2 regions of the Lysinibacillus sp. IITD104 genome follow, and region 1 is predicted to be linked to the other one. Evidence: a T-box and tRNA genes for the amino acid it is inferred to sense, from the RefSeq annotation. Region 1 holds a T-box; the other holds one or more tRNA genes.
What was found. A T-box is a leader RNA that pairs with one kind of tRNA and senses whether it is charged. The one in region 1 lies ahead of metG (methionine--tRNA ligase), so its partner is inferred to be a tRNA-Met.
Positions count from the first base shown of each region.

Region 2: it has a tRNA-Met gene. The T-box ahead of metG (methionine--tRNA ligase) is inferred to sense a tRNA for this amino acid. The anticodon was not compared.

Region 1 is NZ_JBAHYH020000001.1:408,851-424,904, reverse strand. It holds gene V1L66_RS02210 (2-isopropylmalate synthase) at 1-1,237, shown strand, start outside; gene metG (methionine--tRNA ligase) at 1,288-2,922, opposite strand; T-box leader at 2,979-3,240, opposite strand; gene V1L66_RS02200 (HAD hydrolase-like protein) at 3,329-3,976, opposite strand; gene fosM (FosM family fosfomycin resistance protein) at 3,992-4,417, opposite strand; gene rsgA (ribosome small subunit-dependent GTPase A) at 4,435-5,505, opposite strand; gene V1L66_RS02185 (polyprenyl synthetase family protein) at 6,317-7,246, shown strand; gene V1L66_RS02180 (hypothetical protein) at 7,250-7,423, opposite strand; gene V1L66_RS02175 (sensor histidine kinase) at 7,489-9,774, shown strand; gene V1L66_RS02170 (response regulator transcription factor) at 9,780-10,415, shown strand; gene V1L66_RS02165 (ABC transporter ATP-binding protein) at 10,597-12,357, opposite strand; gene lanKC (class III lanthionine synthetase LanKC) at 12,416-15,013, opposite strand; gene V1L66_RS02155 (SapB/AmfS family lantipeptide) at 15,052-15,207, opposite strand; gene V1L66_RS02150 (thiocillin family RiPP) at 15,581-15,769, opposite strand; gene V1L66_RS02145 (thiocillin family RiPP) at 15,787-15,966, opposite strand; gene V1L66_RS02140 (thiocillin family RiPP) at 16,013-16,054, opposite strand, start outside.
Region 2 is NZ_JBAHYH020000001.1:4,428,456-4,444,509, forward strand. It holds gene V1L66_RS22430 (aldo/keto reductase) at 1-119, opposite strand, end outside; gene ftsH (ATP-dependent zinc metalloprotease FtsH) at 273-2,300, opposite strand; gene hpt (hypoxanthine phosphoribosyltransferase) at 2,583-3,125, opposite strand; gene tilS (tRNA lysidine(34) synthetase TilS) at 3,193-4,599, opposite strand; gene V1L66_RS22450 (SpoIIE family protein phosphatase) at 4,629-7,022, opposite strand; tRNA gene V1L66_RS22455 (tRNA-Gly) at 7,440-7,514, shown strand; tRNA gene V1L66_RS22460 (tRNA-Met) at 7,526-7,602, shown strand; tRNA gene V1L66_RS22465 (tRNA-Glu) at 7,607-7,678, shown strand; gene V1L66_RS22470 (hypothetical protein) at 7,858-8,109, shown strand; gene V1L66_RS22475 (S1 domain-containing RNA-binding protein) at 8,196-8,624, opposite strand; gene V1L66_RS22480 (septum formation initiator family protein) at 8,759-9,163, opposite strand; gene yabQ (spore cortex biosynthesis protein YabQ) at 9,181-9,672, opposite strand; gene yabP (sporulation protein YabP) at 9,669-9,968, opposite strand; gene V1L66_RS22495 (RNA-binding S4 domain-containing protein) at 10,116-10,406, opposite strand; gene mazG (nucleoside triphosphate pyrophosphohydrolase) at 10,411-11,871, opposite strand; gene V1L66_RS22505 (oligosaccharide flippase family protein) at 11,881-13,503, opposite strand; gene spoVT (stage V sporulation protein T) at 13,662-14,198, opposite strand; gene mfd (transcription-repair coupling factor) at 14,496-16,054, opposite strand, start outside.

The DNA.
Region 1 (16,054 bases):
AAAATTCAGCAAGTCAAAAGATCAAATTTTACAAATTGGCGTAGATGCTGTGAAATACGCTAAAACATTCTTGCCGCAAGTTCAATATTCCACAGAGGATGCATCTCGTTCTGACTTTGAATATCTTTGGAAAACAATTGAGGCTGTTATGAGAGCTGGCGCAACAATGATTAACGTTCCTGATACGGTAGGCTTTGCAGAGCCAGAGGAATTTGGAGAAATGATTTTTAAATTAAACGACCGTATGAAAAACTTAGATGATAGCGTTCTTTTAAGTGTTCATTGTCACAATGATCTTGGAATGGCAACGGCTAATACGCTAGCTGCAATTAAAAATGGTGCGGATAAGGTAGAGTGTACAATCAATGGTATCGGCGAACGTGCAGGTAATGCTGCATTAGAAGAAGTTGTCATGGCACTTAAAACTCGTAGCTCCGTCTACAATGCCGAAACACGTATTAATACAAAAGAGATTATGAATACTTCACGTCTTGTTTCTAGCTTTATGGGCTTAGATGTACAGGTCAATAAAGCCATTACAGGAGATAATGCATTTGCCCATTCTTCTGGTATTCATCAAGATGGTTTGTTAAAATCACGTGATGCTTATGAAATCGTTCACCCTGAGGATGTAGGTCTTGATGATATGGAGCTAGTACTAACAGCTCGCTCTGGTCGCCATGCAGTAAAAAACGCTCTTGAAAAATTAGGGTTTACTAATCTTTCTACAGAGGAATTTGAGGGTATTTTTGAAGGATTCTTAAAGCTAGCCGATGCGAAGAAAGAAGTTTACGATCACGACTTATACGTTATTGTTGAAAGTTATTATGAAAAGCATGATGCCAATAATAAAAATGCTACACATTATAGTGAACAATTCTTTGATTTCGATGATCTACAAGTCGTCAGTAATACAAGCTTTCCTTCTGCAAGTGTTAAGGTTCGTAAAGGCGGTGAAGTATTTAAAGCTAGTGCAGTAGGCTCTGGCCCAATTGATGCCCTGTATTCAGCCATTGCAGAAATTACAAATATGGATGTAAAACTAGTGGAATATAATATCAATAGTGTTTCACGAGGCAAAGAGGCTTTAGGTAAAGTAAAAATTACGATTGAACACGAAGGCGAAAAGTATATTGCAAAAGCAGCAGATACAGATATTCTAAAGGCAAGTGCCTTAGCCTATATTAATGCAATCAATAGCATTGTAGTGACAAAATTAACACCTGTTATGAATTAAACGTAAATAGCAAAGCAGTATGGCGCGCGAGCCATACTGCTTTTTCAATCCTAGTGACTATCCCTAACTAGTTTTTGATATTCCTCATCGATTCGTTCGATATCAAGACGTTCAAACAATGGCGTCACCTCTTGAATTAATTTAGGCAGATCTACTTGCTCATGCCACATCATTTCATTTATACCTAACATATTTCTTACTTTCTTTGCTGAAAACGGTAAGAAAGGATGCAGCAGCTGTCCTAAATTCGCAATGATATAGACGCAAGTTGCTAATGTACGATTACCTGCCTCTACGTTTTCTTTTACCTGTAGCCATGGCTGTTGTTCATCAAAATAACGATTAGCTCCTCGAATATACTCAAAGATGGATTCTAACGCCTGTTTGAAATGACCACCTTCGATAAGAACGCCCGCTTCATTAAACAATTGTACGGTTTGTTTTCGAATGTCGCTATCCACCTCAGCTTGTGGCACCTGACAAGCAAATGATTTCTCAATAAACTTCAATGTACGGTTTACAAAATTACCATAGGCTCCGAGTAGTTCGCCATTATGGCTATAAATAAATTCCCGCCATGAAAAATCAGTATCACGATTTTCTGGCGCATTCATCGTTAAGAAGTAGCGAATAGAGTCCGCATCATAACGACTTAAAATATAAGGAACCCATACAGCCCAATTCTGACTAGTAGATAATTTGCGCTTTTCTAATGTTAAATACTCATTGGATACGATATGGGTAGGTACTGCCTTAGATCCAATTCCCATTAAAATGGCTGGCCAAATAACTGTATGGAATGGAATATTATCCTTCCCATGTACATAGTATGAAATAGTCTCTTCATTCCATAAATCTTCAATAGCTATTTGATGCTCTTTTGCCCATTCCAAGCTTGCTGTTAAGTACCCTGCTACAGCTTCAATCCATACATATATTTTTTTCCCTTCAAAACCTGGCACTGGAACATCTATGCCATTCGGTAAATCTCTTGTTACTGCTCGGTCGGGAACTCCCTCTGCCAAGTATCGCTCTGTTAACCCTAAAGCATTGTCACGCCAACGTTTCTCGACTTTTGCTTGTGCTAAATAAGACTCCAACCTTCCTTGAAATTGACTAAAGGTAAAATAAAAGTGCTCAGTTTCCCGAATAACAGGTTCGTTCCCACAAATTTTGCAGCGCTTATCAATTAAATCCAAAGGGTCTAAAATTTCTGAGCAGTTATCACATTGATCTCCCCTTGCTTTCGCTCCACAATTTGGACAAAGACCCTCGACAAATCGATCTGGTAGGAATTGATTATCCGTCTCACAGTAAGCCTGTTCAATTTTCTTTTTGTATAAGAAATTATTAGCCAGTAGCTGTAAGAAAAGGGACTTAACGGATTCATGGTGGTGCTCCGCATCCGTTCTTGTGTACAAATCATAGGTAAATCCTAAATCTTGAAAGCATCTAGTAAACTCCTCATGATAGTGATTAGCTATAGCCTCTGTCGTTGTATTCTCTTGTGCGGCACGTATAGAAATGGGTGTACCATTACAATCACTGCCTGATACATATAAAACCTGCTCACCTTTTTGTCGGTAATATCTAGCCAAAATATCACCTGGTAATAATGCGGCAACATGCCCTAAATGCAAAGAGCCATTTGCATACGGCCAAGCGCCTCCAATAATAATCGTCATTCTAAATTGCTCCCCTCACAGAAAAAATGGTAAAAAAAATCGCCCTAATCAAATCTGATTAGGACGAGTATACCCGTGTTACCACCTATATTTACAAATAGCTCACACTATTTGCCTCTATCAGTACGTCTTCATTCAAAAAGAGAGATACTGCCGCTGTTGTAACGAGTGCCCCTCTCGTCGTAATCTACTGGCTAAAAAGCTTTCGGTACGAAGCTCAAAGGTCATTTTCAAAAGGGTTCATTTACCTCATTTCCACCAACAGAGGCTCTCTACAAAATGCTCATCCAATTTACTTTTCCTTCTCAATGCTTTTTCTATAGGATTGGCATTATTTTACGCCTTCTTGTGAGGAAATGCAATGTTTGTCGCTAAATCATCCCTTATTTTGATACACTTTCTTAGGTTAATCTAATGTAACATTTACCAATGCAGTTAAATCATCAATTACTATATCTGCTTTTTCTAATTCCTTGTCCTGTGCAAAATCAAAGCGTACACCTATCGCTAGTAATTGATTGTCCTGTGCAGCTTGGATATCCGAAGAACGATCTCCTACCACTGCTCCGTAATCAATTTTATTTTCATCTACAACGCTTTTGACCAGATCTGATTTATGCCCACTTGCAATAGCTTGAATACTATAGATTCCCTTTATAAAACGCTCCAACTGATAGGTTTCAACGATTGCTTGTAAATAGTCGACCTGTCCATTACTCGCTATGTATAACGGATATTTCTCTGACAATGTTGCAAGGGTTTGTTCAGCATGTGGATACAATGCGCCTTTATGTCCACGTATTTGCTCAACCAGCTTTACATGAAATAATACATTGCTCTTTTCTCGTATCTCTAGCGTATGCATAGGACATAATGTTTCCCACACAACAGGTAAAGGAACCCCCATTATTTCTCTATATTTTTCTATTGGTGTTTCTCCCTGCCACAGGCCATTTGTCCGTAGCACATCAAATGTTGCATCAAGCGCAGGCTCTAAAATAAGATTGGTTTGAAATAATGTTCCATCCATATCAAAAATAAACGCTTTATTCATAGAATCCCTCCTTAATTAGTTACCAAAAAACGTCATATGTGGCTTTTCTCGCTTATAATAATCCAAACGATCCTGCAAAGTTCCTGTATGAAATTCAAATTTATGACCATCAGGATCCGTAAAGTAAATCGATTTTTTGTCCTTCTCATCTCTTTGTCGACCTGCTAAAATATTGACCTTTAGTTGCTCCAATTTGTCATACATCATATCAAAGTCATCCTCAGCGATTGTGAAGGCAATATGTGTATAGGACTGATGGATGTCATTACGTGGTATATCCTTTTCTACATTAAGAGCAAGCCACAGCCCATTTACATCAAAATAGGCTGTGCTGTTCCCCTTTACTAGCAGCTTGGCATCGAATACTTTTTCATAAAATGTGATGGATTCGTCTAAATTAGAAACTGAAAACAGTAGATGATTTATGTTTTGAATTGTCATGGCTGTGCTCCCAATGATTATTTTTTCCCCTTTTTCATTCCCTTAGCTATTTGCTTCCACTTGCGTTGCTCCTCAAGTTTTGCTTGTGTATTTGTTTTGCGCTCCATATAAGCCAATTCTCTTTGTAGCTTAAAATAGCTTTGTAGTCGATATTGATCTAAGTCCCCATCTACAATAGCTTGCTGGACAGCACAATACGGCTCTTTTTGATGTGTACAATCACGATAACGACAAGCTGTTGCTAGTTCCTCAATATCTTGAAAGCTTGAAGCTAAACTGTCACCTTGATCCCATAGTTGAAGCTCACGCATCCCTGGCGTATCGATTAGACAGCCACCAGCAGGCAATACTACTAGCTCTCGATGGGTCGTTGTATGACGTCCCTTCGCATCATCCTCACGAATTCCCGCCACTTTCATCAGTACTTCACCACATAAAGCATTTGTTAATGTGGATTTTCCTGCTCCCGAAGACCCCAATAATGCCCCTGTGACGCCCTCTGTAAATAACGTTTGAATTTCCTCTAGACCTTCACCAGATAGAGCACTCGTTACAAAAATCTCTACACCAAAGGCTACAGATTCCACCTCTTGCACTAAGCTCGAAACATCCTCGCACAAATCAGCTTTTGTCAGGACAATAATAGGCTTTGCCCCTGAATCCCAAGCAGCCACTAAATATCTCTCCAAACGTCGAATATTAAAATCAGCGTTCAAACTCATAACAAGTAATACGATATCGACATTTGATGCGACAATCTGTTCTTGAATTTCCGTTCCTGCAACTTTACGTGAAAATACAGATTTTCTTTGGAATAGCTGATGAATGATTGCTCGTTCCTCACCAGGCATTTTCTCCACTAGCACCCAATCACCAACTGCTGGATAGTCCTCCCGAGTTAAAGAGGTATACGCATAATGACCAGCTATTGTCGCCAGCCATTCTCCCTCTTCAGCTAACACGCGATAAGAATGCTTATGCTCTAAAGTAACCCTTGCAGGCACACAATTTTTTAATTTAGCCTGCTTTTTCATTTCTATCATTTGCTCTTCAAAATATGTTGTAAAACCCAATGTTGTTAAATTCAATTTATTTTCCTCCTAAACGTGCTTATCAATGATGCCTCAGCGAAAATCGATTTCATCCGCAAAAGGCCATATCGCAATAACCCTAACTACGATAAAAAAACCTTGTAGCTGCAATTCGGCAGTTACAAGGTTTCACAGGCACGTTTAAAAGATACACAAATACCCCGAGTTATAGCACGGCGTCACTTTGTATATTTTAGGCGTGTGAAATTGAACAAACCGAATTGCAGTTCGCTAATTACAGATCTATTCATCATGTCACATCACCTACTTTCCATTTAGTTGTTATCAATATTAGCTAATTTTTCAGAAATTGTCAATTACAATATTTCTTTTTAAAGGATCCATCACCATAACGTTCATCATGATTATTACCACTCCGACAGTCACTTTTCTGAGAGCGACCGATTAGTTTCCTGCTGTAATAGGAATTCGATGCAAAGGCATCACTCAATACTGGAATATATGCTTTTAGATTTTTGAACTCTTTCCTCTAATTATCTCACTTCAGGGTGATTCCAAAGGAGTCGTCAATCCTCCACTCCTATCATTTTCAATTAATGATGAAACTAAAAAAAGGAAATCCTTTTTTCAATAATCAAAAAAGGAATTACTAAATAAAAAGAAACTATTACAAATGTGTTATCTTAAAAAAATTATTAAAGAGGATTTGTAAAGACCTATCTAATATTTAAAACATCTTAACTATTTATAAAAAAACATGCTATACTGTAATATACTCACATAATTACTAATATTGTAAAAAATACATTCCATTACTTACAGACATTTTAAAAAAAAGGAGAAAAAAATGAACACTACTTCCCAACAAGAAATTATGGATTGTGCATATAATTGGATTATTGAGTCTTTTTTCAACCAGCAATTACAAGATACTGCAATTAAGTATATACAATTTAAATTTAAACAACCTTTAAGTTTCTCAAAATTAACTGAAATACACTACAATATTTTTAGAAACGTACATAATAAAAGCGAATTAATAGAAATCCAAACTATTGTAGAACTTATACTTTTATCTGCCGATATTTTGGATGATATTCAGGATAATGATGCCCCATGTAATCCTTGGAGTAATAAACCCCTTAGTTATAATTTAAATATTCTACTCGGGTATTTATTTATAGCTCTCCAAAGAATACATTATATCAATTGTTCCAGTGATGTAAAAAAATTCTTTAACATCTTTATTTATCCATTAATGCTTGATGCAATTAATGGGCAGCACACTGATTTAATTAATGACACTATTACTGAACAAGAGTATTTTGACATGACTGCATTGAAATCAGGATCTCTCATCTTGTTAGCAAATTTACTTGGTGCCGGAAATGTATGTCCATCAACATTTGAAAAAATAAAAGAATACTCCTATTATCTCGGAGTTATTGCACAAATAAGAAATGATGTAAATGATTTATCTTATTCGATACATAAAAATGATATCAAAGATAAAAAGAAGACACTTCCTATTTTATATTATCTACATATACAAGATCCAAAATTTTCATTATTAAAGGAATATTATAACAATAATAAATCTTTTGAGGAATTGCTTGATAGCGAACTTCAAGAATTACTACTTTGTATTATGAATGGTGGTGCAATAACATATTGTCATGTTGTTGAGCAAATATATCTTAAGAAGTTTAAGGATTGTATATCTTCTTTAGATATCTCAAATAAACACAAAAATTTACTACTTAACATTAAAGTTTAGTCATTATTTTGAAGCCCACGAACTTGAAGCCGGTAGAATAGAAGTATTCACGCTTTCAAGCGATTTCAGAGCATCAGTAATTACTTTAATTTCATCTGCAGATAACATATATATCAATTCTTTTTGATCAATGTTACTCGAATTATTTAATAATAAATGAATTACATCCATTAACATTTAGATTACATCCTTTCAACTATATTATTTGTTCTTAAAACACTATAATTATGGGAAGTGAGACTATGGTTTTCAAAAAATTTGTTTTAATTTTAAGTAGTATATTTATCATTATACATTTTTATTTATTATCATTAATGCTAACGCCATATATGGGCATAAATATATCTAATAATTCAACTGGTGAATATATAATAACCAACATTAACCAAAATGATGGATGGGTACGTTATACAACCGCTTCACCCGGAAATATTATCAAAAAGATTGACGGACAGCCAATCACTGATGTCTCTATAAACAGAGGAAGCAAAGTAGAAATTACAGACGGCGAAATTACACAAACAGTTGCTACCCCAAAGTATGAGACAAGAAGTACTATTAAAGAACTAATTATTCCAAGTTTATTTTCTATACTAGCATTAGTTTTATCCATGCTAATGGTTAAATCTCCAAATGCAGTGAATCGATATTTCATTGGATTCTTGTTATCAGCTGCTTTGAGTTTATTTGCTTCGACCGAGTCTGGAAGGGATGATATTATCGCTAATATCATTATTATTACTTTTCTACCACTAGGATCAATGTATTTAGTTTTATTTATTTTTGCTCTTCTTCATGAAAGAAGAATTATTCAACAACAATCATCGATGTGGTTTAACTTTAATAAAGTTTTTTCCATCATTATCATATCAATCAGTATATTAAATTTTTTATATAAAGGTCATTTTTCAGCGATTAGTGCAAATATAGTTTTATTTTACTTTTGCTCAAATGTTTTTTTTGTGATTCTTTTATTATGTTATTACTACATAAAAAACATATATCATGAAGGGAAGACAATCCTAAAATGGTTAGTATGGATTAATGTCCTCGCATTCACACCATTCATATCGCTGCATGCATTACCATTTATGCTAAATTTACCCTACCTAGATGATGATACCGTTGAAATTTTTTTGTTTATTATCCCTATTGGATATTTCTATTTATCTGTCTCTAAACAAGTAATAGATTTAAACTTCATATTAAGTAGAATTCCTTATTACTTTTTACTTTCTCTTTTACCTGCTATAAGCATTGCTACAATTATTATTTTTGGCAGCTTAAATCCTAATTCTCAGATTTTATATTTTTTCTTTTTAATTTTTGTAATTGTAAGTATGATTATTATTTTACTTTTTATCAAAGAGAAAGTAGACTTTGTCCTTCGACATCGCCTTTGGATGCGGGATGATAGTTTGTCTCAGCAGCTTGAGTTTTTTATTGGAAAATTATCATCGAGCATGAAAGAAAAAGATTTAAAAAATTTGTTTATCAACCAACTTCAAGAATCATTAGGGCCAAGCATTATTGCTTTTATAACGTTTGACTATCTTACAGACAATTTCCATTTAGAGGAAATTTCAAAAAACGAGCAAGCTATTCACCTTTCTGAAAAATTCAAAGATAAAATACGTAATCATAAAAATAAAAAGATAGATTTACTTGATTACCAAGGTTTAATTGGTATGAGGATTTATACAATCGAAACAACCCATACATACATATGGATTGGCTATAAAAAAAATCAAACAGTTTTTAACCTTCATGAAAAAGTTTGGTTTATTAATATTGTTAAATATATAAGACTCGTTTATGAAAACGTTTTTGCTGTTGAAAATCTAATACATACCATTGAACAAACAGAGGTTCAACAGTTACAATCATCTTCCACTTTATCACGTTTTCTGTTTCAATTATCCGAGCAAGAAAGAAGACGTTTAGCAGCTGATCTTCATGATTCAGCCTTACAGGATCAAATTATTTGGTATCGTTCACTTGAAAACTTAATCACTACAACACCCTACCTTCCAAGAGATACACTAAGTCAATTACATCAAATAAAGAACGGGATGCAAGATGTAATTAATCAAATACGCACTACTTGCAATGAGCTTCGTCCAATCTCAATAACAAAAGGGGGATTAACTGTAGCTTTAAGAGAATTGTGTGCAAATATGCAAAAAAAGGCTAGCTTTGACATTACATATGATTTTCCCCCTATCATCGAACACGACGACTATAATTTGGAAATTTGCATTTATCGGGTTATTCAAGAACTTCTAAACAATGCACATAAACATGCTAATGCAACTAAAATATCATTAAGTTTATGGGATGATGAAAAGAACATATATCTTGACTATCGAGATAACGGTAATGGTTTTAAGCCGGACTCAGTATCAGTCAATAACTCACATACAGGACTAAATGGTATAAAAGAAAGAGTTTATAGCTTTAACGGAAATATCAACTTCATTACTGAAATTGGTATTGGTACGGAAATCCATATAACAATACCGAGGTGAGAAAATTGATTCATATTCTTTTGGTAGATGATCATCAAATGGTAGGTCTAGGTACTAAAGCCATATTAGAAAATGAACAAGATTTTAAGGTTACTTATCTTCACGAGCTAGAAGAAATATATAAAGAATTTGAAATTAGCGACTATGATATTTACTTATTTGATATACAAATGCCTGAGTGCTCGGGTATAGATCTAACAAAAAAACTTTTAGCAATACGACCTAAAGCTAAAGTTATTCTATATACTGGCTTCGATTACTATTCACAATTTAGCTCGCTTATAAATTTGAACATTTGTGGAATAGTTAGTAAAACTGTTCCATATGAAGATTTAATTATGACTATACGTGCTACATTAAAAGGGTATGTGTTACTGCCTTTACCCTTATTAAAAAAACTAAAAGAACCAATTCCCTCAAGCAATAATTTAAGTACACTACTCACTCAAAAAGAAATATCCATCCTTAGAAGCTTGATTAAAGGGTACAGTAATCAAGAAATTGCCGATGAATTATTTTTAAGTATACGAGCCATTGAATACAACTTAACTAAAATTTATAAAAAATTAGGCGTAAACTCTCGCACAGAAGCTGTAACAGAAGTAATCCGTTTAGATATTTTAAAAAGTGGTCTGCCCTAATGTTCTAAAAGTAATATAATATAAGACATGAGGTTGAGAACATTTAAACATATAAAGCTATTTGAATATCCTCAGATTGTTAGAAATTCTTCTAAAAATTTGGGGAGATTTTTTTAAATATCATATTAAAATTGTATTTCCCATTCATAATGAACTTCCCAGTAAAAATATATGGGGAATTTCAAACCTCGTTTTTCAGTTGTTGACGCACTAGCTTTTCGTAGAACATGTGTGTTTGCATCAAGTCTTTATGTGTACCGATACCTGTAATTTCTCCACGTTCTAACACAACAATTTGATCGGCATCAAGTATTGTAGAAAGTCTATGAGCTATAACGAGTGTTGTTCGATCCGCCATTAATTTTTGTAATGCTTTTTGAACAAGTAATTCAGAATCACTATCTAGATTGGAAGTAGCCTCATCCAGCAATAAAATTTTTGGATTTCGAATTAAAGCTCTTGCAATGGCAATCCGCTGTCGTTGCCCTCCTGAAAGCTTCATACCACCTTCTCCAACCTGCGTATTAACACCATCAGGTAGTCTATCAATAAACTCCCATGCATTGGCTTGTTGTATAGCATGTTGAATAGCTGTCTCTGACACTCCGTGTTCAACACCATATAAAATATTTGCTTTAATAGTCCCTGACATTAAGGGACTTTCTTGTGAGACATAACCAAGCTGACTGCGCCATGACTGCAGTGAAATGTCATAAATACTAGTTTGGCCTAGTAATATTTCACCTGAGATGGGCTTGTAAAAACGTTCTAGCAAAGAAAATAATGTCGTTTTCCCACTACCACTAGGACCAACAAATGCCGTCATTTTTCCAGTAGGAATTGTTAATGAGAGATTTTTAATAATCATATCTTCTTGATAGGCAAAAGAAACATTGTAAAATGATATATTTTGTTCTGCACTCTGCACTTCTATCTTTGCGTGCTCGCCCTCGCCCTCATGCTGAACAAAAAGAATATCTCGAATTCTTTCAACCGCCCCAAGTGCCTTTTGTAGAGATGTAAAGAAGGAGGCCATTTGAGTAAAGGGCACCGTAATTTGAAACATATAAATTATAATCGCTACTAGCGCACCAGCAGTTAGTGCACCAGAGGCTACTTGTACGCCACCATAACCAATTAATATAACAAGTACAAGCATAATTACAAATGTCATGAATGGGGAAACGAAGGCTTGAACTCTTGCTTCTTTTAAGCCAAATTTAAAAAGGTTGTGAACGTTTTTCTCACCATACTTGCCTTCGGTTTTCTCAGCATGATACGCTTTTACAAGACGAATATTTGCTAACACTCGACCAAGGTTAGCAGAAAAATTCGCCATTTCATCCTGCGTAGCATTTGCAATCTTGTACATTTTTTGTCCCAAGGGTAGGATAAATAAAATTGACAAAGGAATAGAAATCAGCATAATAACAGTCATTTTCCAATCAATGAGCAATAGGAAAATAATTGACCCAATAATCGTAATGAGCCCTGTGACAAATGTGATTAAATGCTGAGTAATCAATGCTTTTACAATATTTGTGTCCTGCGTAATTCTACTCAATATTTCCCCAGACTGACGGTCATCAAAAAAGGAAATGGGGAGTCGTAGCACATGTCTCCACAATCGATTTCGAATAGAGGCAACAATGGATTCTCCTATATAAGTCATAAAATAGAAGGATAATCCTGAGGATACTGTTTGCATAATTAAAATAATCCCAAATAAAAGCATATAAGAAAAATTAAACGCTGAGCTAACCAATTGATCTACTAATTTCATCGTAAAAAGTGGAACTAGTAACCCAACAACAGTTTCGATTATTCCTAAAACGATAGCAAAAAAAATTATCCATTTTGGTGGATTTGCTTCTTTAATAAGCTTTAAAAAAACTTTACCACTTAAAGTTTTCGAATTTTTCCGTTCACTATTTTTATTCATTTAAATTTGCCTCATTCTAGCTAATTGATTGTAATATTTTTATAGCAAATGAATGATTTTAAAGAACAGCTATTCCATTAGTTGAATTTTGATAAGAAGAAAAAGTTTCTTTCAAATTAGGTAATGGTAGCCAAGAAAATATATCTTCTTCAATTCCTGAAAGTGCCAATAACATCCCCGCTGCTCCAGAAAAAATGTCACCCGAAAGTTTATAGCAATAGTCCCCTGGCATAAAATATTTATCATTATCACTAAGTACATATAAATTTAAGGTATTTATTGCTTTATCTAAGAATTGTCCTCCCGTTTGAAGCTCGATATCAACTGCGTTGGCAGTTAGAATTATCCCGCCTAAGCCACGAAAAAGACCTGAACCGTAAAAGCATTTGGAACTAGCCACTTCCCCTATGCCTTTTAATTCAGTTTCCCATCTCTTGTCCTTTAGCAAATGTCTCAACTCTATCATGCTAAGACCTATGCCCGCGCTGCCTCCTGCAAGATACGGAATAAACCTTGTGTTTTCTTTATCGATAACTTGGTACGTTCCTGAATTATCCATAGTACATATACTTATATCTTTTTCTAAAGCTTGCAGAGAAAGTTCTAACCATACTTTTTCTTCAGTAGCTTTATATAAAGCACTATAAAATAGAGAAACACCAGACCATCCATCTACTAGCCCTAGTGGAATGGCATCAGCATCGTTAGAAGTTACCACTATATCTTTTTCAAGAAGGGAATGTAACTGAAGGCCTATTTTAATAGCACGATCAAGCATATACTTAAAATCAGATATATAGGATGCAGATATAAATGCTAAGCCTATTCCAGCTAATCCCGTTCTTATTGAAATATCCTCATTATTTGATTCTATTTCTATTGAATCATAGATTGCTTTGGATCTTTCAATCATCCCTAAATCATAAAGTACTCCTGCTATTCCCGCTTTTCCTGAAAAAAGCCCCATGTCAAGCTGATTAATAACTTCTTGCGAACTATATTTTATTGCCCAAGATTTTGCCTTTTCAGGTACCTCGCCAGTGCGCATTAATGCCATGATTACACCAAAGCCACCTGTTAGTATATTAAAGATACCACCTAAACTTTCATACTGACGGATATCCCCCGATAATAGTTTGACATCACACCTCAAATCAGTAATAATACCAGCTCTGATTGATGAGAGAATTTTGGGTATATCTGATCTATTAAAATATTTAGATGGCGCTGAGAGGAAACTTTTTTGTGGTATAACGCACCTTTTATTACATTCACTTTCAATTTCTTCAATCCATCTCATTGCCTTACTACCGAATTGATCAAAAATCCATTGATCATGTTTTTTTATGATGTCTACCGCTATATCTTGAACGGGCCCTATCGGTAGAAACAGATATCTTGCTATACGAAGTAAGGCAAACCAATCTGTCTGTTCCCGTGAAAGATTTGGAGCACCTACAAAACCAAGTCGCATTAAACCTGAAGGAATACTATCGTTTAAATGACTCGCTGCTTCAAAATCAATTAGTTTAATATCATTAGAAGCTGTTACCATTACATTGGCTGGCTGTAGATCGCCCATACCAACGCCTCTAGCATGGATAGATTGCAGAGCATCTTTTAATTGTTTTAGTATAGAACATGCATTGTCACAGTATTCACTTGAGTTTTGCTGTGCAGAGAATGGATAATTCGTTGCTATCCAAGTATCTAAAGATGTCCCACTAATATACTCTTCTTCTAAAAATACATGTTCCCACTCATGGAATATTTTATGGAATGAAACCACGGATTCTAATCCTAGGAGTTTTTTTAATATACTACCTTCATGATTTAAACGCTCTACCGCATCTCTTCCTTGACCATCTAAACCTGCATTTGGTCGCCCCTCTTTCAATACTACTTTAGTGTTTGAAGGAATGTGATTTGCCACATAAACCCCTCCACCATTACTGAAGTGCAAAGCAGATTCAATAATATAATTATCAAGCTCTGATACAGCAGTTTGTATTTCCCCATGCGCTTCTGACATTTTTTTAACAATTAGTGGCTCTTCTATAAAATCAGGAACCGTATAATATGGCGCTCTTGAATCGGGTATTAATTCACCAGAAAAATTTTGAATGGCTGGAATTTTTGATGCACCGTTAATTAAATACATCTCCTTGAATGCCCCATATCTAAAATAAACATTCCCATCTAACCATCTTTTATCGTTCAGTATGTATGGTCCGTTTGAAAAGTCTTTCAATAGATAATGTAATTTCTCTAAAAGGAAAGTAAACTGACTTTCGTTATTCGGATAGATCGTAATAAATTTACCTGACGAGGCTCTGTCACCATATTTAGAATTCTTTAATACTAATTCCCACACATTAGATACATGTTTAAACGGAACAGAATTCTCAAACAAAAAATCCGAAACGACTCTCAATATTTCTTTAGCTTCTTTTGGTATAGAACTTATATGTATCTTCCAACCCTGAATAGGCAAATCAGAGTCTGGCTTAGAATAATATGTCCAATGTTTGTCAGAATTTATAACCCAATTGAAGGGTACATCAGAAATTTTCAGAGCTGACTCTGTCGCCTTTTCAAGTGGAGGCTCATAATATTTTTCTTTAAGATTAATATACTGTACATAACGCATATCCATAATTATTACCTCCACTCTTTATTCGTTACAGATCCTATTTATTTGCTACAAGTAAATTGACTCATCATGCTTGGTGTACCGATACAAAGGAAATTACTTGTCGTTGAATAACCCATTACGCCATTCAACTTTTTATTATTGACATCCATTTTTTTCAATTCTAGTACATTTGATTTTTTTTTGTTATACGTCATTATTCTCACCACCTTTCAAATACTACAATAGGATAAGTATAAAAAACAATTTTATATATTTTGTATTATTTTACATTTTATACAACATCAATCACAACCATATATTTTCTATTTCCGCTTTAGTAGTACGTTCTATTTGAATACCTTTTGTTGACATTCAAAGTAACTCTTAAAAATTTAGAAAGAAACGGAATATTCAAACTCAAATTTGAATAACATAGAAAAAATGTTTTAAAATATGTAAATAAATATCGATAAGAATGGTATAGACAATTGCTTTAGAGAGTATAATGAAAGGAAAGATGATATAATACTCATTAAATACATAACATATTTAATGAGTATTATGTATGAGAATTATTTAATGTTAAATTTAGTCACCTGCGCTGGAGATACATGATCCTGTAGAAACAGAACTTGCACAACTTCCGACAGAAGCAAAAGATCCGCCTGTTGCTAGACTACTAGTTGTTGTAAACCCAGCAAACTCTGACACGTCCATTTGCTCTTCGATATATAAAGTATCTTTTAGGTTTCTATTAAAATTTTGATTGTCATTCATAATATCCATCCTCTCTATCAACCGAATGATGAAGCAGTTGCTCCAGAGCTTGCAGTTGATGCACTACTACCAATTGTAGATGCTGAAGCAAATGTTGTTGCGGACCCCCATGTACCAGCAACTTCATTTAACTGCTGCTCTTGCTCTTCAATATATAAGCCCATTTCGTCTGCTTTATTTTTTTCGTGTTTTTCCATTTAAATACCTCCGTTTAATATTTTCTAGAAAATTCAAGTTCAAATTTCATCCAACTGAAGAAGCAGTTGCTGCAGTTGCAGCTGGACA
Region 2 (16,054 bases), 4.0 Mb from region 1:
TAGCCTTTTGCTATAGCTGTTTTGACTGCTTCAGCTAGGTCATCTCCTTCGGGTACTCGAAAGACACCATAACCAACCAAAGGCATTTTAAGACCATTATTCAATACAACATTTCCCACGCATATACACTCCTATCTTTTTTGGCTAACATCTCTCTAAATGGCAGAGTTGCATGCAGCTTGTCTTTTTTACTACTTTATCCTAATGCTTATTAGCAAGAAAAGGCAAAGAAAAAGACTGCTTACTGAACTAGTAAACAGTCTTCCCTATTTTTAATCACGTTTTTCATCGATACCCTTAGGTGCATCATTTGGTTCTTTACGTTCTTTTGCTAGATCCAAAGTTGTTGGATTTGGCTCTTTACTTAATAGCTCTTTTTCAACAACTGGTTCGCCAATAGTATCTAATGTAGGCTTTGCTTCAATCTTTGGAGTGTTCTCCTCAATTTTTTCTACAGCCTCTGGTTCTGGTAATACACCATGATCACGTAAATGCTCAATTTCCTGTGCATTTAATGTTTCTTTTTCCATTAGTGTATTGGCAATTAAATCAAGCAGGTGACGCTTTTCCGTAAGGATACGCTTAGTACGCTCATATTGTGTATCAATAATTTTTTGCATTTCTTTATCAATTTCATAGGCGATTGAATCAGAATAGTTCTGGTCAGAATTAAAGTCGCGGCCAAGGAATACATTACCACCTTGACTTGAACCAAATTGCATTGCGCCAAGATTCTCACTCATTCCGTATTCAGTAACCATAGCACGGGCAATGCTTGTTACCTTTTGGAAATCGTTATGCGCTCCAGTAGAAACTTCACCAAGAACAATTTCTTCAGCTACACGACCACCAAGAAGACCTGCAATACGATCTAAAAGCTCTTGTTTGGTAGTAAAGAAGCGCTCTTCCTTCGGTAACATAATCGCATATCCACCAGCTTGCCCACGAGGAACAATTGTTACTTTGTGTACTGTATCAGCCTCATCTAGTTCAAGACCAACGACTACGTGGCCAGCTTCATGGAAGGATACTAGTTTCTTCTCTTTGGCAGAATATACACGACTGGCTTTTGCAGGACCAGCGATTACTCGGTCTGATGCTTCATCGATATCTGCCATATTAATAGTGCGTTTACTTTTTCGAGCCGCTACAAGCGCTGCCTCGTTTAGTAAGTTTTCTAAATCCGCACCTGAGAAACCTGGTGTACGTTGAGCAACAGCTGCTAAATCAACTGTATCTGCTAAAGGCTTATTGCGTGCATGTACTTTAAGAATTGCTTCACGACCTTTTACATCAGGGTGTCCTACTGTAATTTGACGGTCAAAACGGCCTGGACGTAATAACGCTTTATCTAAAATATCTGGGCGGTTTGTTGCGGCAATGATAATAATCCCTTCATTGGCACCGAAACCATCCATTTCAACTAATAACTGGTTTAATGTTTGTTCACGCTCATCATGGCCTCCACCGAGACCAGCACCACGTTGACGACCTACTGCATCAATCTCATCGATAAAGATGATACATGGAGCATTTTTCTTAGCATTTTCAAATAGATCTCGAACACGTGAAGCACCTACACCGACAAACATTTCTACGAAGTCAGAACCTGAGATAGAGAAGAATGGGACGCCTGCTTCACCTGCTACTGCTCGTGCAAGTAATGTTTTACCTGTACCTGGAGGACCTACAAGTAAGATACCCTTTGGAATACGGGCACCAATTTCAGTGAATTTGCGGTGGTCTTTTAAGAATTCTACCACTTCGACAAGTTCTGCTTTCTCTTCATCAGCACCTGCTACATCTGTAAAACGTACTTTTTTCTTTTGATCATCATACAGTTTAGCTTTACTTTTACCAAAGCTCATCACTTTATTACCGCCACCTTGAGATTGACTCATTAGGAAGAAGAATAAGAAAATGATGATAATGAAAGGAATAATTCCTGTGAAGAATTGAATCCATCCACTTGTTTCTGGTGCTGCTAAAAAACTAATATTACTATTTTTATCCTTAGCAGCCTCATCGATGCGGTCCATTAAAGATTGGTTTTCACGAGGGATGTTTAAAGTAAAACTTTCCCCTTTTTCATACCCCTTCAGTGTTCCTTCAACGACGTAAACTGATTTATCAGGTTGAATTGTAGCACTTGTTATTTCTTTCTTATCTAGAGCTTCTTGAAACTCATGATAAGTTAATTCTTTCGTTGGTGAATTTCCACCATTGAAAGTACCAAAAATACCGATAATCACTAGGAAAATCAGTAGATAGAATATGGTATATCGAAATATTCGATTCATCTCCAGCCTCCTCATTACAAACAGAAAAATTATAAGTAAAATCTTAACATATCATGATTTCATCATACAACGAAAAGCCCTACTTAAAAAATGTTTCGTTCACTTATTGCCGTTATCACAACAGTTTTTAGGCCATCTTTATATGTCCCAGCGTAATTGTACCTGTTCCTCGGGCTCGATATAGCTAAACATTGTGTCAAGATTTTGAATTATGTTCAACATAACAAAAAATACGTGACTTGCGCTGGAGACCTTTACTTTTTATAGCTGGTCTTTTGTATCTTAGAAAGAATATACCTCAGGCTTCAAAATACCGATATAAGGTAAGTTACGATATTTTTCAGCGTAATCTAAGCCATATCCTACAACAAAGCCATCTGGCACTTCAAAACCAACATAGTCAGCAGATAAATTTACTTTTCGGCCTGATGGTTTATCAAGTAATGTAACAATTTTAATGGACTTTGCTTTGCGGTATTTAAATAAATCTACTAGATAGCTTAAAGTTAAACCACTATCAATAATGTCCTCGATAATTAATACGTCACGCCCCTCAACGCTTGTATTCAAATCCTTTAAAATCTTTACTTCACCAGACGACACGGTAGCATTACCATAGCTAGACACATCCATAAAATCAAGTTCGATGAAAGAATCGAAGCGTTTCATTAGGTCTGTCATAAATGGCATTGCCCCTTTAAGTACGCCAACAGCTAATGGAAATGCATCTTTGTATTCCTCTGTTAATTGCGCGCCTAAGTCTGCAATTCTTTCTTGCAGTTGTTCTTCTGTAATCATAATTTTTTCGATGTCGTTTTGTAACATATCGATTCCTCCTCGTGATGTATCAAAAAATCTTCACCCTATTTCGGTGAAATATTTTACAAAGACCTTAGTCTACGATGAGCACTGTATCATCGTTTGGTTGCGGAGTGGTTGAAAAAAATATTCCCATACGCACACCAATTACCGCTACCACCTCATCAGATTGAGAAATCAGTAACGGCCAGCTATTTCGCTCATTTAAAGGAATCTTTTCATCTATAAAAAGGCGAGATAAGCGTTTTGGCTGATCCATTCCTTTTAACAGCATTCTATCTCCATCCTTGCGTGCCCGAACATAGAGCGGTAGGTGGAGTTTGCTAGCGTTAAAATAAAAAAGTTGTGCAGTATCCGTCAGCAATTCAGACGATAAATCATGCAAATTGACTAGGCGTAAGCGCTCACCATTTGTCAGTGTTGTCCAGCCATTAGCAGTCAAAATAACCTGTTTCTCAGGAGAAGCTAGGCCCTCTAACGGCTCATTTTTCTGAATCGTTAATTTTCCATAACGGCGAACTGCTAGAAAATCTTCAGGTAAGTGAATTTCAGCATACCCTGCTGTTGTATCACAAAGCTTTAAAATTGAAGTCAATAAGGCATAACTTTGTATCGTATTTGAATCTTTGTAAAGATAGTTTAATAGTATTAAAATGAGCCTCCTTTGTAAAGCAAGTGGTACCAATTGAAATGCCTCAATTTCCATGCTATATGTATTTTCATTATTTCTTATGATGATTTGGGAAAATACATCTTGGGCCAATGTCATTAAAAAGGTATCGTCTTCTTGCAATTGCTTTGTGAAATGGGTCACCTGTTCAGTCACTCGCGGATTCTCTGCCTCCAGTAAGGGTACCACATGATGTCTGAAACGATTACGTACATAGGTATCTTTAGAATTGCTAGCATCTTCTCGATAATTTAAACCTTTTCTAAGTAAATATTCCCTTATTTCAGACTTTGTAACCGTTAAAAACGGACGAATTAATGTTTTTCCTTCAAAAAGTCTTTGAGGACGTATGCCCTGCATGCTATTCATTGTTGCATTTTTTGTAAGGGCCATTAATACTGATTCCAGTTGGTCATCCGCATGATGTGCAGTTACAAGCTTATTAGCATTTGTTTTTTGCAGAATTTCTTTGAAATATTGATACCTTTCCCTACGACAAATTAACTGTGTATTACCATTTTCCTGTGCCATTATTGCAGGTATTGAAATTTCCGTGGCATGTAGATAAATGCCATTAGCGTCACAATATTTTTGAACAAAGGCTCTATCCTCAGCAGAGGCTTCCCCCCTCAACATATGATCAACATGTACGGCTTCCACATGAATGTTCCACTGCTCCTGGGTTTGAATAAAGTAATGAAGTAAAGCCATAGAGTCTACCCCACCCGAAACGGCGACGAGAAGATGGTCGCCTTGCTGTAATAATTGCTCTTCTTCAATAAATGTTTTGACCTTTAATTCAAATGACAAACGCTTCTCCTCCCCTTTTCGTTGTTATTTTAAGATGATTTACTCATTGAATATTGAGCTGGTCTAAAGACAGCCCATGTCGGTACAACATGCGTTACCTCTAACATTAATACTGTACAATCATCTTCTATTTCAAAATAACCTTGGAATGATTGCATAATGGTTGTTAGCTTTTCTTGAATCGTTTTATTTGTACTAGCTACCTGCTGTGCGAAAGCTAAAAATGTCTCCTCTTGTTCATCCCAATCAGCTACACTTGAGAACAGCCCATCTGAATGCATTAAAATAACGTCACCTGCCTTCAGTTTTCTTTTTTCAGCTTCGACTGCTGAAATAGATAAGAATCCTACAGGTGCAGCATTACTTTCAACTTTCAGTACCTCTTTTCCACGCAAAATGTAGGTAGACATTCCACCAGCCTTCCACGACCACAAATCGCCGTGCTGTAAATCGACAAGTGCAAAATCAAGTGTTGCATACATATCATCTTGCTGCTTTAATGCCATGACATAATGGAGCGTATGCATCGCAGTTTCAGGATTCATATTGTAATTTAGGCACTCTCTCATCAAATGGATCAATTTTCTACTTTCATGTTGTGCTTCTTTACTTTGCCCCATACCATCAGACAGCAATATTGCAAATAATCCAGGATGCAACTGGAAAAGAGCATGGGAATCACCAGAATATAGAGTTGCATCTTTAGACATGCTATATATATCATACTCTACTTCAAAGCTAATAGCTGATCTAAAGCATATTTGAACATGACGAAACGGTATTTCACAAGCTACTACTTTTTCAATTTCAAAAGGTTCATCAAAAATCTCATAAAGAATTGGCAGAATCATACGTTCAGCTAATGTTGTATCTTCCTCCCAGTTGACACGTGCTGGTGCTAAGGCACAAACAATCTTTCTTGCCCCAGGCTTATTGCTTAGAACATCAAGTTGAAAACATTCGATATTAGCCTCCTTTAAACGTTCAACAATGTCCTTTTCAACACTTACAAAAGAAATTGTATCCTCCTTCATCTCAGCAATTAACTGATTTAAATGATTGCTCATATCGCGAAGTTGAAGGGCAATCATTTTTTTGCCATGGAAATATTGTCCATTAATACGTTCTCTATAAAGTTCTGTATCTAATTCCTCAAAAATTTTCGTGGACTTCACGCATTTATAGCGTATTTGTTCTTCAACACGATGAATAGCTGATTCCTTGCCTACTCCTTTCATATGAAACCAATCTGTCATCAGCTTGTCCATACCATTATTTTGCGCACCCCAGCAATGATCGTAACGGAAACAGCTTAAACAAGTATTCATTGGAGCTACTTCCTTCGCGGCTTCAACAGGTGCTGTCATAAAGCGATCAAACACAAGTTCCTTCATGAATTGTACAAAATGCTGAAAGTGCTCTAATTTATACGTTACATGTTCCGTTAACCAATTCTGTCGGGCTAGTAAAATCTCCTCTCGTTGTGGAAAGAGCTTGTCCCTTACCTTATCTGAATATTTCTTTGGAATTGTTAGAAATAGAACACTCCCAATAACAATTGAGGTGAAATAAACACTATCTAAAGGCAAAGTGGCGTCATAAAATAAAAAAAATACACTAGGTAAAATACTACCGAGAGCAACACCAAACCTACCACCTTTCGCTCCCATACCTGCACATAATCCTGTTAAGGTAGCTACCGAGAGCATGCCAGTAAACGAAAGCTTGGCCACACCAATAAGCGTCCCTAGCACTGCGCCAATGACAGTTGCTAACGGAACACTTCCAACCAATGCGCCAAAACAGATAAAGAGCTGCAGTAAAAAAATAGGGAGTGAAAAATAGCTTATTACAACCGTTTGCATTCCGGTAAGCATGGCTGCAAAGACGACTAATCCTGAACCTAGCTTTTCATATGTCCAATGCGTCGTAAACCATTCATACGAATTAACAAATAATACTTGCATAAACAATGTCATAATAAGAGCTAAAGCTGCTTCACAGCCCACATAAAATTGTACAAGCACTGGTGGTATGCCCTGATACATCACTCCTTGCCACATTATTTGTACCAGTAACACAGCTAAAGACACCGCAATACTTTGGGGCAGTTGCCAATAACGGAAACGCATAATACATTCATACAGGAGAATTTGTAAAGCGAGAATTAAGACTTGTCCAAAGCCTAAGAAAAAGCACCCCGCTAAACTCCCAAATAAAACAAATTTGGCATACTCCCTATATTTTGTTCGAATAATGGCCCAAAAAGGAACTGAGAACGGTACAGCCGCTTCAAATACAACAGATTGAGCCAAGAAAAAGGCGGTTAAAAAAAAGAGAGAGCCTATTAGGATCTGCTTCTTTTTCAAACCTATTTTTTGGTCATCTACATCCGTTGTATTATACCATTCAATACTTGTCATTTAACTATCCCCTTTCCGCACTTTTGGTTATTATAAAAAATTATGTGTGGAAAGATTGTCTGACGTTGACATAAAAAAATATAAATATTTCGACTAATAGCTATTCATAAATACGAGAATTGGCAACAATTTCTATAGTGAAAGGCTTTTGATCAATAGAAATATCAGAAAATTCAATTATGGAATCAATATCATAATCATTTACTATTCATCTTAAAGCCTAATTTGAAGGGATTTTACCTACTATCAATGCTATAATTCAACTATTCTCTAGGATATATTTCTACGTAAGAACAAAAAATCCGCTAAAATACTCTTCTATGTAACTGTCCTGAAATATCTTTAAATATTTTTTACAAACCTACTTGACACTAGCACAATTGGCTTGTATTATTTAACTTGTTGCTTAAACGACATGCGGAAGTAGTTCAGTGGTAGAACACCACCTTGCCAAGGTGGGGGTCGCGAGTTCGAACCTCGTCTTCCGCTCCATTTATAAATATGGCGGCCTAGCTCAGCTGGCTAGAGCGTACGGTTCATACCCGTAAGGTCGGGGGTTCGATCCCCTCGGCCGCCACCAAATAGGCCCGTTGGTCAAGTGGTTAAGACACCGCCCTTTCACGGCGGTAACACGGGTTCGAATCCCGTACGGGTCATCTCAAACAGGTATCTCAGAATCTAGTTCTGAGATACCTGTTTTTATTTTATCCATCTATTTATACCATCTATCTATTACCTTGCAAATTCTATCCGTCAGCTTTAAGTAAAGCTATGTGACAGAATATAAAAGTATGGCATACTAGTAAAAACAACGTTTTTAGGAGGTTTTATTCCCTTGGGTGCATTAACAAAGGCTGCTTTAATTTGTGGAAGTGGCTCAATGATTATTCTTATTTCAATTCTCATAAACTTACCGTTTTTTGTTCAAATAATCCTATTACTTTGTGGACTAGCTGTAAGTGTATATGGTGTTTTTTCACTTGTCAAAATGGTTATCCATCCAGTGAAGAAAGAATCGATAGCTCCACCTGATGAAAAAATAGTAATACCCACAAAAAAGAAAAAGAGACCTTCTTCAACTTTATAGGTATATTAAAAAAGGGAGTAGCTTTTTAAAAAGCTACTCCCAACTCTATTTCATACACTTTTTCTACGATTAAAACAGTCAGCAAACTACCCTCTTCTAGCTCCGCGACCTCCGCGTTTTGATTCTGTAGCACGTTTAAGTGTTGCTAGACGTTCATCACTATCTTTTAAGAAGCGTGCCATTTTTTGCTCAAAATTTTCTTTTGGCTGATGGCGTTCGTTGCGATCATTAGAACGATTATCACGACGTGGACGTGCTGGACGCTCTGGTCTCTCAGCTTGAGGCTTTGCTTTACGGATTGAAAGACCAATCTTTCCGTCCGCTTCAACATTCATCACTTTTACTTCAACTTCATCTCCAACTTTTAGATGCTCATTGATATCTTTTACATAATTGTCAGCAACTTCACTAATGTGAACTAAGCCTGTTTTGCCATCTGGCAGCTCAACGAATGCTCCAAAATTTGTGATTCCTGTTACTTTACCTTGTACCTTGCTGCCTACTTCAATTGACATAAAAAAAATGCTCCTCCTTAAAAATTAAGCGACTCTTTTGAGCCATGTAATCAATTTAATCAAACTTTTTACTGCAATAAGCTTCTCTTTTCATTATATATAACAATAAAAGAGTGTCAACAATACATAGCTTTTCAGTCGTCTTTTTTATCTTCCTTATCTGGAATGATGAAAATAATCTCACCTTTTTCCGATAAGTAGTACTCTTTTCTTAATAGCTTTGCGATATATTCATCATCCTGTAATTGTTTGATTTTAAGATTTAATGTATCTTGTTCTTCTTTCAATTCAGTGAGATGCCGATTCGCTTCTTCTTTGGATTTCTCTTTTGCTGCTAATGTTTCATTCTGTTGTAGCAGCACATTTAAGAGAAGAGCAATAATAATGACTGGTACAATCGCAAAAAAGACAATACGACGCATCTTACGTTTTCGAGCCTGTTGTTTGCGATTTATAGCTCTATCCGTGTTACGGACATAGTCATTATCAAGCTTTGTGAAATTTTGTGATTCATCATTTGATGAATGACGTCTCGTCATGTCCGCACCTCCGAAAATTATTGTTGCTTTTTATTATACTTCAAATATCGTAATTTTTTAAAAAAAGTGTAGGACAAATACGAATAAATTTTGACAAAAGGTCTTATAACAAACATAACAATATTTATTAATAATTGCAAAATTTGTCGAATAACCGTAATTATGAAGCGTACAATGAACCAAAAGGGTCTCCATGTTATATTCACCAAAATTCTAGCAATGAAACGTAAAAAGGTTTGAAAAAATGATTGATACAAAAAAATTCCGGCTATCTGCGCTAGCGGGTCGTAAGCCCGCCAAGCGCCATCCTTTAGCCAAAATAATAAATAGTATGTCAAACCTCCAAGTAGAATCCATGTTAATAACTCAACAACCATCATCCACTTTCGAAGGCTTGACCTTTTTGGAGTTGAAAAAACAATGAGCCTTATACTATCAATTATGAAACCAACTGCTATACCGCTCAAAACCATGACAATTAATTGATAAAATTGTTCACTGACAATCATCCAAATAATTTATGAAGGAAACCTTTCGAGAAGCCACTTTCCTCCTCGTCGTACTGTAAGGTTTTTACAGTTCCTTCAAGTGTCAATAATCCTTTGTCAACATCTAAATGAACGATATGCAGTTCCTCTCCACGGATTAACAAGTGCCCTTGGGACGTCTTAATGAAAAACTCTTCCTGATCAAAGCGTTCAATTGATTTTACAGAAGTCATGTCCATTCTTTTACGATTACGAATCGTTAAAATATGCTCTCCAGATGGAATTGTGTAACGATTACTTTCTTGATGTAGCGTCATTTTTTTCCTCCTTTAGTCGTCCTAGCTTCTGTTCACTTTATGCGGACAACCTTCAAAGCATGACAACTTTATTTAAGTTGTGTAATACTTTCACCCACAGAAAGAAAGGCGGGACAACATTAGGAGGGCTAGAAATTAAATTTAGCTTTATTCCTCATCATCAATAAATTCAGGTTCAATTTTTTCAAGTCGTTCTTCTTTCAAAATGGTAAACATTTTTGCTGCATCTTCTTTTTTTACCGTATCACGTATTTCTTCTACACGGGCCGTTACTATTTTTTGACCAAAACGGATAGCAAGCTCATCACCAGCTTTCACTGTACTACTTGCTTTTGCAATCTTTTCGTTGATGGTGATTCGTCCTTGATCTGCCACTTCTTTGGCTAAAGTACGGCGTTTTATTAAACGGGATACTTTTAAAAACTTATCTAATCTCATACTCTTACTCCTTTTCTAGTTGCTTTGCTTCATTCCAAAATGCATCTAATTGTTCTAATGTAAAATCGGAAAATGGTTTTCCACTTGCCTTTACCTGTTGCTCAACATAGCCGAAACGTCTTGCAAATTTCTCATTTGCATGTAGCATTGCTTCTTCTGGTGATAATTTATAGAAACGTGCTAAGTTTACTAGTGTGAACAATACATCGCCAAATTCATCAAGACGGGATGCATTAGAGCCTTTCGTCACCTCATGGCGAAATTCCTCCCACTCCTCGGTAAATTTATCCCATGCTCCCTCCACATCTGGCCAGTCAAAGCCCACTTGTGCTGCTCTTTTTTGATAATTGTAGGCTGTTTGTAACGCAGAAGAGGCTCTATACTCTTCGTCTAATAACGGTTTATCGCTAGTTCCCTTTTCTTCGGCCTTGATGGCCTCCCAATTAGCCACAACACCATCTGCATCTTCTACTGCTACATCCCCAAAAACGTGTGGATGGCGACGAATCATTTTTTCACTAATTGAAGCTAACACATCTTCAAGTGTAAAGTAGCCTTGATCTTCTCCTATTTGTGCATGTAAAAATACTTGTAACAACACATCACCAAGTTCCTCAATCATGGCAAAATCATCTTCAGCATCAACCGCTGCCAAGTATTCATGTGCTTCTTCAAGTAAGTATTTCTTCAACGACTCATGTGTTTGCTTTTGATCCCAAGGACAGCCATTTGGGCCTCTCAGCTTTGCAATGATTTGGCGGAATGTTGTCCAATCTCTTAATGACTCCTCCTGTGATTTTACAGGTGGTACATAGACTGTTGTTAAATTATTTACTTCTACACTTTGATCGAGTTCATAGAGCGGCACTGTGACAATCTGTTCTTGTGAGGATCCTGCAGCTGTCACAACCGTCACAGGATACTCATCATCATACTTCTCCATCAACGTCAGCTTCACTTCTGATGCACTGAATGTATCGTATACTTGAGCAATCAAGATGTGCTGACGCATGTTAATGTCATGCATTGAAAAGCTCGTACCATCAAGTAATTGAAAGCCTTCAATTGGATCTATTTTTAAGGCACCAAAAATGGGATCTAAGAAACTCTGACCACCCTCAATGACTAGCTCAATTTTCCCTTCATTTGCTGCGGCAATAAGTAATTGCACTGTTTGCTCTGCAACTAATGGATGCCCTGGCACAGCATACATAACATCCTCAACAGCTATAGCTTTCATCAGAGAATCAGCTATTTCTGCATAAACAGGTTGAAATGTATCGTGTTTTTCATACACATTGTCAAAACTTTCGAATGCCACGCCCTCTGCTGCTAATTCCTCTAAAACCGGATGATCCACTGTCCGTACATATAATTTTTTTGCAGCCTTTAACTTTTTATAAACACCCATTTGCAGCTGATTAAAGTCACCTGCACCTAAACCAATAATTGTTAATGTATTCAATATTTACACCTACTTCTTTGAATTTAGCCAAAGTTGATAAACGGCCATTCTACGTCCAAACGGAAGTAAATACCATTCTTTTTCTACTAATACTCGTTTCTTTGCAATAATTGTTAGCATAACAAATGCCCCAATAGATACTGCTGTCAAACCTGCCACCATGGCTATCATACGTGAAGACATCAGATGGTTTAACAAGGACGATACTAGCTGTAACCATACAATCACGACGATTGTCATACTAAAAGATGCTATTCCTACTTTTTTATAAAAGGCACCTGAAGCTAATTGAATGCCAGTCAATGTTTTTAAATAAATAATGAGCAAGATTGCTGTTAATAATAATCCTATATCATTAGCGATGGCAGCTCCTAATACTCCCAACCAACCGATTAATCGTACATTCAATATCACTTTTAATAGAAAACCAAACATAAGAAATAAAGCTGGTTTTTTTAATTTTCCATAGCCTTGTAAGATCGCCGTAAATGTAAGAATAATCGACAACGGGACAATTTGAAATACATAGACAATCAATACCTCAGATAAGGAATTGGTTTTAAAAAGCATTTCATTTAAATAAGGCATAACTAGCATTAAGCCTAGTGCAGCAGACCAGCCAAACAGGACAGATGCTTTGTATGTTAATTGTATGAATGGCACGGCACTTCGCCCCTCTTGCTTTTTCGACAAATGGGCGACAAGTGGCACAATGGCCAGCGACAATGAAGATGCAATGACAACACCCAGTTGAACTAACGGCTGTCCTCGATCATAAATACCCTTCGTTTCCTTTGCTATTGTATGCGTTAGGCCATTATCAATTAATGAAGAATAGATTGTAAATGAATCGACCAATTGATAGCCAAGTAGCAGTAGACCACTCATACTGACGCTCAAACTCAGCCATGTGACCTCTTTAATGATAGGTAAACTTGAATTACGCTGTAGTTGCTGTTTAACTTGCAGTAGACCAAATCGTTTATACGAGATATAAGCAAGTAATAACAAGGCTGTAATTTCTCCAATTACTGTACCGATAACAGCTATTCTTCCTGCACCATAAAGTGATTTCGTCGTTGTCATAATAAGAAAGGTACCTACTAATATGACAGTTACCCTCACTGCTTGTTCAAGTACTTGGGCATAAGCAATGGGCTCCATAATTGCTCTAGATTGAAAGCTACCTTTTAAAATAGCCAGCGCCGGCATAACCAATACTACTAGGGAGCCTGTACGAATAAGTGGTGCTAATTGAATATCTCCCATCAAATGGGCAATCTTTTCAGCACCTCCAAATAAAATGGCGAAAAACAGTAGTGATAATACCGTTAAATACCTGAAAACTACCTGTGTTATAGTTCGACGTCTTTCATCACGTTCTATTGTATCAACAATGCAATCATTGTCTGCAAGCATTTTAGAAATGGCTATAGCAAAGCCACTAGATGTCCAAACAACGAAGATAGAAATAACTGGATATACCTGTTGGTAGATATAAAAGCCTTCATCACCTACTAGATTTTGAAAAGGCACACGGTAAATGGCACTAAGAACTTTTACAATAAGGGCTGCTATCGTCAATAAGGCGGCACCCTTCATGTAGCTTTTCATACCAAAACGTTGCGACATAAATTGCCCTCTTTCCTTCTTAACAATGCCAATAGTATAGCATATCTCAAAAGTTTGACGTGCAAGGTGGCACTACTGTTCCTATAATGATTCATCTTTATGTACGCAAAAAAGTTATTGTTCAGCCTTAAAGGTCATCGCAATAACTTTTCCATGCATTAACTATTCATTTGTTTTGCTAAGAAGTTTGCAGCTGTTTCCACTACTTTGACTTCTACCTCACCAACAAAGTGTACTTTAGACAAGACGATAATACAGCCTATTGGGTCACCATTTACCATAATAGGTGTCGCACAATAAGATTTTACTTGCTCATATTGTCCAGGGACAATTTCAATCGTTGTCTCCATTTTTTCAATTTTTGTTGAGCGCTCGTCCATAAAGCTTTCCGCAAAGGACGTAATGCGACGATTGATATACTCCTTTTTCCCAATCCCTGCAACAGCGATTACTTCATCACGGTCAGTGACAAATGCCGGTGTGCCCATTGTTTCATAAAGTGTTTCAACATATTCTCTTGCAAATTCCCCCAAATCATTGATGGGAGAATATTTTTTTAAAATGACTTCGCCTTCACGGTCCGTATAAATTTCAAGCGGGTCGCCTTCACGAATACGTAGCGTCCTACGAATTTCTTTTGGAATAACTACACGCCCTAAATCATCAATACGACGAACAATTCCTGTTGCCTTCATTCTAATGCCTCGCTTTCGCTACAATGAAATTTTTATTCAATGATAGTATGGTTTTTATTTAAGCAATCTATGCAAAAACTGAAGAAAAAGGATTTCACAACCATCAATTTTTTTCAAAAAACGGTATTACATCAATCAACTCCTTATTAGATTACCCAAGGAATAAGTTTCTATAATTAATTCATAAGAAATGTATTAGAAAAATCAACTATTCCTTGAGCAAATATGTTTGATTACTGAATCAACATAAAAAAGGCCATCTTATCTTTTCATGTAAAAGATAAGATGACCTTCTAACTATTGCTGCTTTTTTGCTTTATCAATAATTTGCATTAATTCTTCCAAAATATCAAATGGTTGATGTTTGCCACACTTGCGTTCATCTATTGTTAATTTTAACTGCATGCCATCCATACCAAAACCAACAGCACGCTCAAACTTCATTGACTCTTCAATAATCTTACTGCCATCGACATTTGTTGTCCCTTGTTCCGACAATAGTATTGTAATAAGCTTCTGCTTCTCCTTTACAGATACTACTCCCGCACCTAATCCCCAAACTTTCATTCGTGCAATTCGAAGTAAACGCTCTGTTTCAATTGGAAGATCGCCAAATCGATCCTCTAATTCCTCCATGATTTCGTCATACTCCTCCACCTGATCCATGGCCTTAATTCGTTTATACATTTGGATCTTTTGATAACCATCTGGAATATAAGCGTCAGGAATATAGGCATCAATACTTAACAAAATTTCAATATCTGGCTTTTCTTCTTTCTTCACGCCTGTTTGACGTTCCGCGATGGCATCCTGAAGCATTTGTGAATACAAATCAAAGCCGACTGAATCAATAAAGCCATGTTGCTGCGCTCCAAGTAAGTTTCCTGCACCTCGAATAGATAAATCTCGCATCGCAATTTTAAAGCCTGAGCCAAGCTCTGTAAATTCTTTAATTGCTTGTAAACGTTGCTCTGCTACATCTGTTAGAACTTTGTCGCGTTGGTACATAAAATACGCATAGGCTACTCTGTTAGAACGCCCAACGCGACCGCGTAATTGGTAGAGCTGGGCTAAGCCCATACGATCAGCATCATGGACAATTAACGTATTTACATTCGGTATATCGACACCTGTCTCAATAATTGTTGTCGTGACAAGCACATCATAGTCACCCTCTAAAAAGGCTAAAATTACGGATTCTAGCTCTGACTCAGTCATTTTCCCATGAGCAAAGCCTATTCTTGCTTCAGGGACAAGCACTTGAATCTCCTCAACCCTTCGAGCCATATCCTCAACCCGATTATATAAATAAAATACTTGTCCGCCACGTGCCATTTCCCTCTCAATAGCTTCTCGTACTAATGCACCACTGTGCTCCATCACATATGTTTGAACTGGGAAGCGATTAGCAGGAGGCGTTTCAATAACAGATAAATCTCGGACTCCTACCATGGACATATGAAGTGTCCTTGGGATTGGTGTAGCCGTTAAAGTTAAGACATCGACATTTGTCTTTAACTGTTTAATTTTTTCCTTATGTGTCACACCAAAACGTTGCTCTTCATCCACAATTAACAGACCAAGGTCTTGGAAAATTAAATCTTTAGATAAAATGCGGTGTGTTCCAATAACTATATCGACTCGGCCTTCTTTTAAGCCTTTTAATGTGGCTGTTTGCTCTTTTTTCGAACGGAAACGAGATAACAATCCAACATTAATGGCGAAATCCTGAAAGCGCTCACGAATTGTCTCATAATGTTGCTGGGCCAAGATAGTAGTAGGGACAAGGAATGCCACTTGCTTTCCATCTTGAATAGCCTTAAATGCGGCACGAATGGCTACCTCTGTCTTACCAT